Regions from separate parts of the Staphylococcus sp. Ze2 genome, predicted to be linked through region 1. Evidence: predicted binding sites of a transcription regulator. Region 1 holds the regulator's gene; the other holds the start of a gene.
The links. The regulator CtsR, encoded in region 1, represses protease genes until heat stress. The targets are predictions, from matches to a motif close to ATGGTCAATAAAGGTCAAACA.

Region 1 (5,857 bases):
TACCATCATGATTAATTATTACTTCTTTACCTTCAACTTGATTGCCTTCTAGAATCAATTCACTTAAGTTATCTTCAACTGTTTTTTGAATTGCACGAATTAATGGTCTAGCACCATATTCAGGGTCATAACCCTCTTCGGCAATTTTTTCTTTAGCTGCTTCTGTAACTTTAATGTTAATATCTTGTTCAGAAAGGCGTTCTGTTAATTTATCCACCATCATAGTCACAATTTCTTTCAATTCTTCTTTAGAAAGTTTGTGGAATACGATAATGTCATCGACACGGTTTAAGAATTCTGGACGGAATGCGTTTTTCAATTCTTTCATCATTGTCTTACGGATTGATTCATAATCTTGTCCTTCAGATGCGCCTCCAAAACCAGCGAAACGTTGGTCTTGTAATTCTTGTGCGCCTACGTTAGATGTCATAATAATAACTGTATTACGGAAATCTACGCGACGACCTTTTGTATCTGTTAAGTGACCATCGTCTAATACTTGTAATAGAATATTGAACACATCAGGATGTGCTTTTTCAATCTCATCAAATAAAATCACTGAGTAAGGTTTACGTCTTACTTTTTCAGTCAATTGGCCACCATCATCATGACCTACGTAGCCTGGAGGGGCACCTACTAAACGACTGACAGCGTGTTTTTCCATAAATTCACTCATATCAACACGAATCATTGCGTCATCTTCACCGAACATAGACTCAGCTAAGGCACGAGCTAACTCAGTTTTACCTACACCCGTTGGTCCTAAGAAGATAAAGCTACCAATAGGACGTTTAGGATCTTTCAATCCAGCTCTAGCACGTCTAACTGCTTTACTAATAGATGTAACGGCATCTTTTTGGCCGATTACTCTATTATGAAGTGTATCTTCTAAGTTAAGCAGACGGTCAGATTCAGTTTCATTAATTTTAGTTAATGGAATACCTGTCCAACCAGCGATAACTTCACCAATATCTTCTTCTGATAGAGAGGTATTATCACCGTTTTGAGCATTTTTCCAGTTGTTATTAGCTTCTTCATATTGTTTTTCTAATTTAGTTTGTTTATCACGCAAGTTAGCTGCATTTTCAAACTCTTGGGCGTGGACAGCTGCATCTTTTTCATTTTTAACTTGTTCTATCTGCTGTTCAATTTCTTTTAAGTTTGGTGGTGTTGTATGACTCTTAAGTCTCACTTTAGAACTTGCTTCATCAATTAAGTCTATCGCTTTATCTGGTAAGAAACGATCTGAAATATAACGGTGACTTAATTTAGCTGCTGATTCTAAAGCTTGATCTGAAATGTTAATACGGTGATGCGCTTCATAACGATCACGCAATCCTTTTAAAATTTCAATTGTATCTTCAACATTTGGTTCACCAACTTGAACAGGTTGGAAACGACGTTCAAGCGCTGCATCTTTTTCAATGTTTTTACGGTATTCATCTAAAGTAGTTGCACCGATACATTGTAATTCTCCACGAGCTAATGCTGGTTTAAGAATGTTAGATGCATCAATAGCACCTTCTGCACCACCTGCACCTACTAGGGTGTGCAATTCGTCGATGAATAATACTACATTTCCAGCTTGATGAATTTCTTCCATTACTTTTTTCAAGCGCTCTTCAAACTCACCACGATATTTTGTTCCGGCAACAACTGTCCCCATATCTAATGACATTACACGTTTACCTTTAAGCGTTTCAGGTACTTCGTTATTAACAATTGCTTGTGCTAAGCCTTCAGCAATAGCAGTTTTACCTACACCTGGTTCACCAATTAATACAGGGTTATTCTTAGTACGACGACTTAATACTTCAATGACTCTAGTAATCTCTTTTTCTCTACCAATGACAGGATCTAAAGTACCGTCTTTTGCGATAACTGTTAAGTCGCGAGCTAGACTGTCTAACGTTGGTGTGTTGTTAGATTTATTAGCTTGCGCATTTTTATTACTTGTTTCAGGGCTACCTAAAGCTTTAACAACTTGCGCACGTGCTTTTGTGATATTTAAATCTAAATTTGCAAACACACGAGCTGCGACTCCTTCATTTTCTCTGATTAATCCAAGTAAGATATGTTCTGTTCCTACAAAGTTATGGTGTAATTTTCTAGCTTCATCCATTGATAATTCAATTACTTTTTTTGCACGAGGTGTATAGTGTAATGCGCCCATTTGTTCTTGACCGTGGCCGATTAATTTTTCTACTTCCTCAACTACTTTTTCTTCAGTAATATCAAACGTTTCTAATACTTTAGCTGCAATACCTTCAGGTTCTTTCATTAGACCTAAAAGTAAATGTTCAGTTCCAATATTCGAATGATTTAAGCGTATTGCTTCTTCCTGAGCATGTGCTAGTACGCGTTGAGCACGTTCTGTTAGTCTACCAAATAGCATATAGTATGACCTCCTAATTTATATGTTCTCTTAATATATCTGCTCTTTTTTCATTAACTGCTCTATCATCTTCATCGTCTAGTAAGAATGGCGATTGTATTGCAACCATTAACTCATTAAACTTAAAGTCTTCTAATTCAATATAGCCTAAATCTAAACCAAGTTTCACTTCACTTAATCTTAGTGAAGCTTCCTCCATAGATATCAGTCTACTATATTTTAATATTCCTAACGAACGATATACTCTGTCTAATGTTTCTATATGATTGTGTCGGTTTAGTCGTTCGCGGATTTGCATTTCTTCATTAATAATTTGCTGCACTACCTCTGATAAACTTTCAATGATTTCTTCTTCTGTTTTGCCTAAAGTAAGTTGGTTTGAAATTTGGTATATATGGCCATAAACTTGAGATCCTTCTCCATAAATACCTCTAATTGTAAAACCAAAACGATTAATTGTTTGGGCAATGCGATTCATACGTTTCATTATTGTCAAGCCAGGTAAATGTAACATGACACTGGCACGCATTCCTGTCCCAATATTAGTGGGGCAAGTTGTCAAATAACCTAGAGTTTCATCAAAACTTACATCTAATTCACTATCAAGTTGATCATCAATCTCTGAAGCTTTTTCGTATAATGATGATAGCGATAAATCATTACCCATGGCTTGAATGCGTATATGATCTTCTTCATTAACCATAATGCTTAAAGATTCATCTTCATTGAGTAATACGGCAGAAGCAGGTTGTCTTATTAATTCAGGACTTATAAGATGTTTCGCGACAAGTTTGTATTTACTTTGTTGATCCATTGAATCCAAACGTTGTACAGACAAGTCAGGAAGCGCATCTTGTACGTCATTAATTATTCGAAAACCATCTTGTTCTGACAAAAACATTAATGGGTGAACATGATTTTCTAAATTTCTTGCTAGTCTTATTCTCGAAGACATCACAATCGGACTTTCTTCTCTATCACGCATCCATTCACTCATGTATGCACTAATATCATTTTTACTCATCATGCTTCACCTCGCCATCTTCTTTCAATGCTTTAATTTCATCACGAACAACGGCGGCTTCTTCAAAGTTTTGTTCTTCTATCAGTTGTTTTAAATACGAACTTTTTTCTTCTATTTGTTTTTTTAATGCTAATTTTCTGTGTGAAGAATGCGGTGTTTTTCCTACATGTTCAATTTGACCGCCTTGCACACGTCGCACAATATCGATAATGTCATCTTTGAATGTAGCATAGCAATCTGAACAGCCAAATTTACCAACATGTGCGATATCTTTTAATGTCATATGACAAGTAGGACATCGTTTTTCTTCTTTAAAAGCAATTTCATCAAAATCGATACCGTGTTTAGCTGCTAAGTGTTGTAAGATTTGTTTCACTACAAATGCGCCTTCAATATCATCTTGTGACTGAATTTGCTGATTTTGGGTCCATGGGTTACCACCTTGTGCACACGTGGAACAAACCCATTTTTCATTTATACCATCTTGACCTTTCACTGCCAATTTCACTTCTGCTTCATTCAAATGACAATTCTCGCACAGCACGACGAAACACCTCACTTTAATAATAATTTATAACATGCAATAACCGTTTTATAATATTTGCTCGAATGATATCTCTCGATAATACATCCATTTTTAATGTCTCTCTGTCTATAACGGCGTATATCATTTTTGCTTCACGTTCATTAATGTAATTTTTATCCAATAAGCCATCTACAATGTAATAAGCTTGCTGTTGTGAAATAGATGGACCAACTAATTGAAGTAAATGATTAATGTAACCTGTTTCATCTCTGTTTTCAATTTTGGTGATTCGAATATATCCGCCACCACCTCTTTTACTTTCAATCTCATAGCCATGCTCATTTGTAAAACGTGTTTTGATTACATAATTAAGCTGGGAAGGCACACAGTCAAAGCGCTGCGCAATATTGGCACGTTGAATTTCTACAACGTCTTCATTGGTGTCTTCAAATAACTTTTTAATGTATTGTTCTATGATGTCAGACATGTTGTGCATGATTATCACCTCTTTTGACCTTCTTTGACTATATTATATGACCAACTTTGACCTTTTTCAACCAATATGTTTTAAAAATTTTTAATTAAAGATGTAAGTGCTATCTAATTTATTGTATTATAGGAGTTAAGAAAAATTAAAAGGGATGAATGACTTATGCATATTATTATTGGATTAATTGGGATAGCAGTGTTTCTTGCATTGGCGTTTCTATTTAGCTCAGATAGAAAAAATATTCGTTGGCAATATGTCGGTTTACTACTTGTCATACAACTAGTATTCGCATTTATTTTACTTAAAACTAAATTTGGTATTACAGTTATTGGTGGCATATCAGACGGATTTAATTATTTATTAGCAAAAGCAGCAGAAGGTGTGAACTTTGTGTTTGGTGGATTTGAATTTGTAGATCCTAAGAACCCCCCCTTCTTCTTTAATGTATTATTACCAATTGTGTTCATTTCAGCTTTAATTGGTATTCTACAATATACAAGAATCTTACCTTGGATTATCAATGTTTTAGGTTTAGCCATTTCAAAAATTAATGGTATGGGCCGCTTAGAATCATATAACGCTGTAGCAGCTGCAATTTTAGGGCAATCAGAAGTGTTTATTTCATTGAAAAAGGAATTAGCACATATTCCTAAACAACGATTATATACATTAACAGCTTCTGCAATGTCTACAGTATCAGCTTCTATTATCGGTGCTTATTTCACATTAATTGAACCACGTTTTGTAGTTACAGCAGTTGTTTTAAATCTATTTGGTGGTTTCATCATTGCTTCTATTATCAATCCTTATAAAATTGATGCAAAAGAAGATAAACTTATCGTTGATGAAAGCGAATCAGGTAAACAATCATTTTTCGAAATGTTAGGTGAATATATCTTAGACGGTTTTAAAGTTGCAGTCATCGTAGGTGCAATGTTAATTGGTTATATTGCTATTATTGCTTTACTTAATGGTGTTGTTAGTGCAATCTTCACTGGTTTATCTGGCGGCAGTATCACTTGGGACTTCCAAACGCTTATTGGATTTGTCTTTGCACCATTTGCATTTTTAGTTGGTGTGCCTTGGAACGATGCAGTACAAGCTGGATCTATCATGGCTACTAAATTACTATCAAACGAATTTGTTGCAATGCAAAGTTTAAGTCAGATTAAAGATATGAGTGCTCATGCTAAAGGTGTTATTTCAGTCTTCGTAGTATCATTTGCAAACTTTAGTTCTATCGGTATTATTTCTGGAGCAATTAAATCACTTAACAATGAAAAAGGTGATATCGTAGCTCGTTTTGGACTAAAATTATTATTTGGTGCTACACTTGTTTCATTTATTTCAGCAGCTATTGCCGGATTCTTTATTTAAAAAATATAACTTGGGTATAGATATTCTTAAATATTAAAATGCTTA
Region 2 (5,857 bases), 320 kb from region 1:
AGGAACGAACATAATAGTCGCTCAATATAACGATTTAACAATAATTATGATAAATTAACAACGGATGGTGTGAAAAGATGCAACCGGAAGAAAAAGATATAGTGAAAAGTGAATTATTAGTTGTTACAGGTTTGTCAGGTGCTGGAAAGTCTGTAGTTATACAGAGCTTAGAAGACATTGGATATTTTTGCGTAGATAATTTACCACCAATTCTTTTGCCGAAATTTGTCGAACTTATGAGACAAGGTAATCCTTCCCTACAAAAAGTAGCAATCGCAATAGATTTAAGAGGTAAAGAATTATTTAAATCGCTTGTTAAAGAAATAGATTTAATCAAAGGAGATTCAGATGTCATCGTCGATATGATGTTTTTAGAAGCATCTAATGAAAGACTGATTTCTAGATATAAAGAAACACGTCGTGCGCATCCTTTGAATGAAAGAGGGCAGCGCTCATTGATTGAATCTATTGAAGATGAACGCGAACTATTGACTGAGATTAAGAGTTTGGCAAACTATACGATTGATACTTCACAAATGAAACCGAAAGAATTGCGCAAACGTATTGGTGACTATTTCAATCAAAGTAACTATCAAACTTTTAATATCAATGTAACTAGTTTTGGTTTTAAACATGGTATACAAATGGACGCTGACTTAGTGTTTGATGTCAGGTTTTTACCAAATCCACACTATGTTGATGATTTGAGACCATTAACTGGTGAAGATGAACCAGTCTATAAATATGTTATGAAATGGAAAGAAACTGAAACTTTTTATGAAAAATTAATGGATTTATTAAAATTTATGATACCAGGTTACAAAAAAGAAGGTAAATCTCAACTTGTTATTGCCATTGGATGTACTGGTGGGCAACATCGTTCTGTCGCATTAGCCAAAAGAATCGGAGCAGAACTCAAAGAGAGTTTTGACTATAATGTTTATGTGCATCATAGAGATGCGCATGTCGAAAGTGGCGTGAAACATAAAGATGAGAAGAATTAAACTTGTACTTATAGGTGGAGGTACAGGTTTATCCGTTTTAGCACGTGGTTTAAAAGGTTATCCCATAGATATTACGACAATTGTTACGGTTGCTGATGACGGGGGTAGTACTGGAAAGATAAGAAGTGAAATGGATATACCTGCTCCAGGGGATATACGAAATGTAATTTCAGCATTAAGTGAAACTGAATCAACAATAGAGCAACTATTTCAATATCGATTCAAAGAAAATCAAGTTGAAGGGCATTCTTTAGGGAATTTATTGATTGCTGCACTTACAAATATTAATAATGATTTTGGACATGCAGTTAAAGAATTGAGTAAAATACTAAATATTAGAGGCAGTGTCATTCCTTCAACTAATACCAGTGTAAGATTAAATGCGGTGATGGAAGATGGAGAAATTGTCTATGGTGAATCTAAAATACCTAAAAAGAATAAAAAGATAGAACGTGTATTTTTAGAGCCTGAAGACGTAGAACCAATGGAAGAAGCTGTAGAAGCTATTGAAGAAGCGGATTTAATTGTATTAGGTCCAGGTTCGTTATATACGAGTGTTATATCTAATCTTTGCGTTAAAGGTATCTCTGAATCATTACTTAAAGTTGATGTACCTAAACTATATGTATCGAACGTTATGACTCAACCTGGGGAAACAAATCATTACACAGCGCTTGATCACGTTACAGCAATACATGATCATATAGGTAATAATTGTATTAGCTATGCTATTTGTAGCACGCAACCATTTCATGGTGATGTAGTCGAACGTTATAGAGAAGATAATGCTGAGCCTGTAAAATGTGATATAGCTGAAATGGAAGCCAAAGGTATTAAAGTTTTTACACATCCAAATTTGGTTGAAGTTTCCACTGAAAATTATGTGCGACATAATACTGAAGTTCTTTCGAAAATGATATATGAAATTGCTATGCAAGAAACAGAGACAATAGAATTTACACGCGATAAAGAAAATGATGAAAAGTATTAAGTGAGACTATAAAGTTAAGAAGGGACTGATTGTAATGAGCTTTGCATCCGATATGAAGAATGAACTAACAAGAATAGAAGTGGATGAAAAGAATGCAAAAGCAGAGCTCAGTGCCCTTATTCGAATGAATGGTGCACTCAGTCTATCCAATCAACAATTTGTTATCAATGTACAAACTGAAAATGCTACGACAGCTAGACGTATCTATTCATTAATCAAAAAGGTATTTAATGTTGAAGTGGAATTACTAGTAAGAAAAAAAATGAAGCTTAAAAAGAATAATATATACATTTGTCGCATTAAAGCACGTGCAAGAGAAATTTTAGATGAATTAGGTATTTTAAAAAATGGTGTTTTCACGCATGAAATTGATCAAGGCATGATTTATGAAGACGAAATGAAAAGAAGTTATTTGAGAGGGGCTTTTCTTGCTGGTGGTTCGGTGAATAATCCAGAAACATCTTCTTATCATCTTGAAGTCTTTTCGTTGTATGAAGATCATTCTGAAGGTATCACACAATTGATGAATGAATATGAATTAAACGCCAAGCATCTTGAACGTAAAAAAGGAAGTATTGCATATTTAAAAGAAGCGGAAAAGATCTCAGACTTTCTTAGTTTAATTGGTGGTTTCCAAGCATTATTAAAATTCGAAGATGTGCGTATCGTACGTGATATGAGAAATTCTGTAAATAGGCTTGTTAATTGTGAAACGGCAAATTTAAATAAAACAGTAAGTGCTGCAATGAAGCATGTAGAAAGTATACAACTCATTGATAAAGAAATAGGATTAGACAACTTACCTGATAGATTACGTGAAATCGCAAAATTAAGAATAGAACATCAAGAAGTTTCGCTAAAAGAACTTGGTGAAATGATGTCTACTGGAAAGATATCTAAATCTGGTGTAAACCATCGTTTACGTAAATTAAATGAAATGGCCGATAAGATACGAAGCGGAGAATCAATAGAGTTGTAAATTAGCACTGCAATTGCTTAATTTACTGAATCTGAACTTTTTCTATATATCAGAAGTCATTTCAATTATCGACACCTTGTATAGGTGTCTTTTTGTTATAATCTTAAGGTTAATTCTAAGGTTGAATCGTGTCGAAATTTGATTAAGTAGTTTAGAAAATAAAAAGGGCATAGTGTTAGTAATCCATAACGTACGAGAAGTTTTAAGTAGAACTTTTATTGATATGAGTTAATTAATTGGAACCGAAGCTATAGAAATATTAATTGTACAATTGTCGATTGGAAGATTAGCTAAGTCCAAAGAATTAGCAACTGTTGTTCTATGCCTGTGATCTCCATGGGAAAATTATATGACTGGTCAATCAAGATTAGTAGACCCTATCTTTGTAATTTAATACGTAGTAAAATTAGAAAGATATAAAAAAGAGACTCCATAGCTATGGAATCTCTTTTGGTATGTATATAATTATAAGTCCCCTCGAAGGGAATCGAACCCCTATCTTAAGAACCGGAATCTTACGTGTTATCCATTACACTACGAGGGGATAAAAAACACATTAATCTAAGTGTACAAATCTAAATGCCATCGGTCAATAAGAATAATTTAACTTTCATAAAAAAATTGAGCGTTATTTTTTGACCATGTTTGACTTTTGAGTTAAAATAAGTTTATCAATTAGAAATAAGGAGGCAATATTAATGAATTTAATACCTACAGTAATTGAAACAACAAACCGTGGGGAACGTGCCTATGACATTTACTCACGTTTATTAAAAGATCGTATTATTATGTTAGGTTCACAAATCGATGATAATGTAGCAAACTCTATTGTTTCTCAATTATTATTCTTACAAGCACAAGATGCTGAGAAAGACATCTATCTTTACATTAACTCACCAGGTGGTAGTGTAACTGCTGGTTTCGCAATTTATGATACAATCCAACACATCAAACCAGATGTACAAACGATTTGTATTGGTATGGCTGCGTCAATGGGTTCATTTTTACTTGCAGCTGGTGCAAAAGGTAAACGTTTTGCACTTCCAAATGCAGAAGTAATGATTCACCAACCATTAGGTGGAGCACAAGGTCAAGCTACAGAAATTGAAATTGCTGCTAACCACATTCTTAAAACACGTGCTAAATTAAATCAAATTTTAGCAGAACGTACAGGTCAATCAATAGAAAAAATTGAAAAAGATACAGATAGAGATAATTTCTTATCTGCTGAAGAAGCAAAAGAATATGGTTTAGTTGACCAAGTAATGGTTCCTGAATCATAGGATTACAAATTGTAAAGTTATCGACAAGTTACGAATAAAATTGTGTAGCTTGTTTCATGGAGTCCGGGACATAAATAGATGTTCCGGATTTTTTATGTGCATTTTAATAGTGATTAAATTCAAACAAATGAGTATGGTGAATGAAAAAACCAACCAAATGCATGAATAGCACTTGACTGGTTTTTATTGAAAAGTATATTAAGAATCTTGGAATGTATTACTTTCAGAAGTATTTTTACCATTAAAGAAAAGTTTTAATGCAAATGTAGTAACGATGATTCCAAAAATGATTAAAAAGGATGAAACAACGAGCATTGGTGTGGATTTCTCAAAAGCAAAACCACCGTTTAGTAACAGGAGTATACCAGAGATTAAAAGTAATACATGAGATAAACGATCATGTTTCATTTTAAAAATTCAGTCCTATCCAATTAATGTATTAGATCCTCTAAAGCGATTTTTAAATCTGGATATTTAAATTTAAAGTCAATTGCCTGTAATTTGTTAGGAATAACCTTTTGAGTATCAAGAATAACTGTAGACATCTGGCCTAAGATAATTCTTAATGCTATTGATGGTACCCACGTATAATGGGGGCGATGTGATATGCGCGCAAGAGTGTAGCCAAATAAATTTTGGTGTTCAACGATTGGTGCAGTAAAATTAAATACGCCATGTGCATCTTCAGTGTTGATAGTGTGAAGAATTGCTCTGGTTAAATCGTCAATGTGTATCCAAGAATACCACTGTCTACCTGAACCAATCTTACCACCAACATAGAATTCGTATGGGAGTTTCATCATTGGTAAGGCACCACCTTCGTTAGATAGCACCATACCAAACCTACCTATAACTACACGTGTACCTAATGATTCGAATTGACGAGCAAGACGCTCCCATTGGTAGACCACTTCTGATAAGAAATCGAAAGGTAATGTTTTGTATAATTCAGTATATGTGCGATATAAATCTGGTTTGTAATAACCGACAGCACTTGCGTTGAAGAATACTGAAGGTTTCTGCTCGCGACCTTCAAATAATTCGAATAAGGCTTGCGTTGATTGTAGGCGACTCACCATAATTTTTTGTTTATAGCTTTTAGTCCAACGCTTATTTAAACTTGCACCCGCAAGATTGATAACGATATCTATGTTAGGTACTTGTGCTTCCCAATCAGGTTTAGACCAATTTACATAAGTAATTTTGGGATGTGATGTTGTTTTGTCTTGTCTTGTTAAAATTGTAATATGTGAGTCACTTTGGGCAATGGCTTCTACTAATTGTGTACCAACCATGCCTGTGCCACCTGTAATTAAATAGTTTTTCATTTTATCACCTCATAAATAGTAATGCCTAATGTTGCAATGATTTTAAGCGAAACAATCGCATCGCATTTGAAGGTCATAATTTTTTCAAAGATTGTTCAAGAATATGTCATTTACTTACCTTAAGAAGTATTTAAAATAAAGAAGGTTCCATTTATAATAAGAGTACCTTCGATATTAATTAATCATCTCTTAATTATTTCGAGTATACCCCATAATATACTAACGAAGGTAAAATTTTGACTCCCTTTAGTAGTGAGGCTGGGACATAACTA

Region 2: clpP (ATP-dependent Clp endopeptidase proteolytic subunit ClpP) is a predicted target of CtsR. The motif match lies at 3,607-3,627, and genes of this name have one in related genera.

Annotation. Positions count from the first base shown of each region.
Region 1 covers NZ_CP183486.1:2,724,908-2,730,764, forward strand. Annotated here, with positions in the region: gene ACM591_RS12915 (ATP-dependent Clp protease ATP-binding subunit) at 1-2,395, opposite strand, end outside; gene ACM591_RS12920 (protein arginine kinase) at 2,409-3,419, opposite strand; gene ACM591_RS12925 (UvrB/UvrC motif-containing protein) at 3,412-3,963, opposite strand; gene ACM591_RS12930 (CtsR family transcriptional regulator) at 3,980-4,441, opposite strand; gene ACM591_RS12935 (NupC/NupG family nucleoside CNT transporter) at 4,598-5,812, shown strand.
Region 2 covers NZ_CP183486.1:2,404,661-2,410,517, reverse strand. Annotated here, with positions in the region: gene rapZ (RNase adapter RapZ) at 78-1,004, shown strand; gene ACM591_RS11395 (gluconeogenesis factor YvcK family protein) at 991-1,995, shown strand; gene whiA (DNA-binding protein WhiA) at 2,030-2,974, shown strand; tRNA gene ACM591_RS11385 (tRNA-Arg) at 3,447-3,518, opposite strand; gene clpP (ATP-dependent Clp endopeptidase proteolytic subunit ClpP) at 3,673-4,257, shown strand; gene ACM591_RS11375 (hypothetical protein) at 4,456-4,665, opposite strand; gene ACM591_RS11370 (TIGR01777 family oxidoreductase) at 4,689-5,585, opposite strand.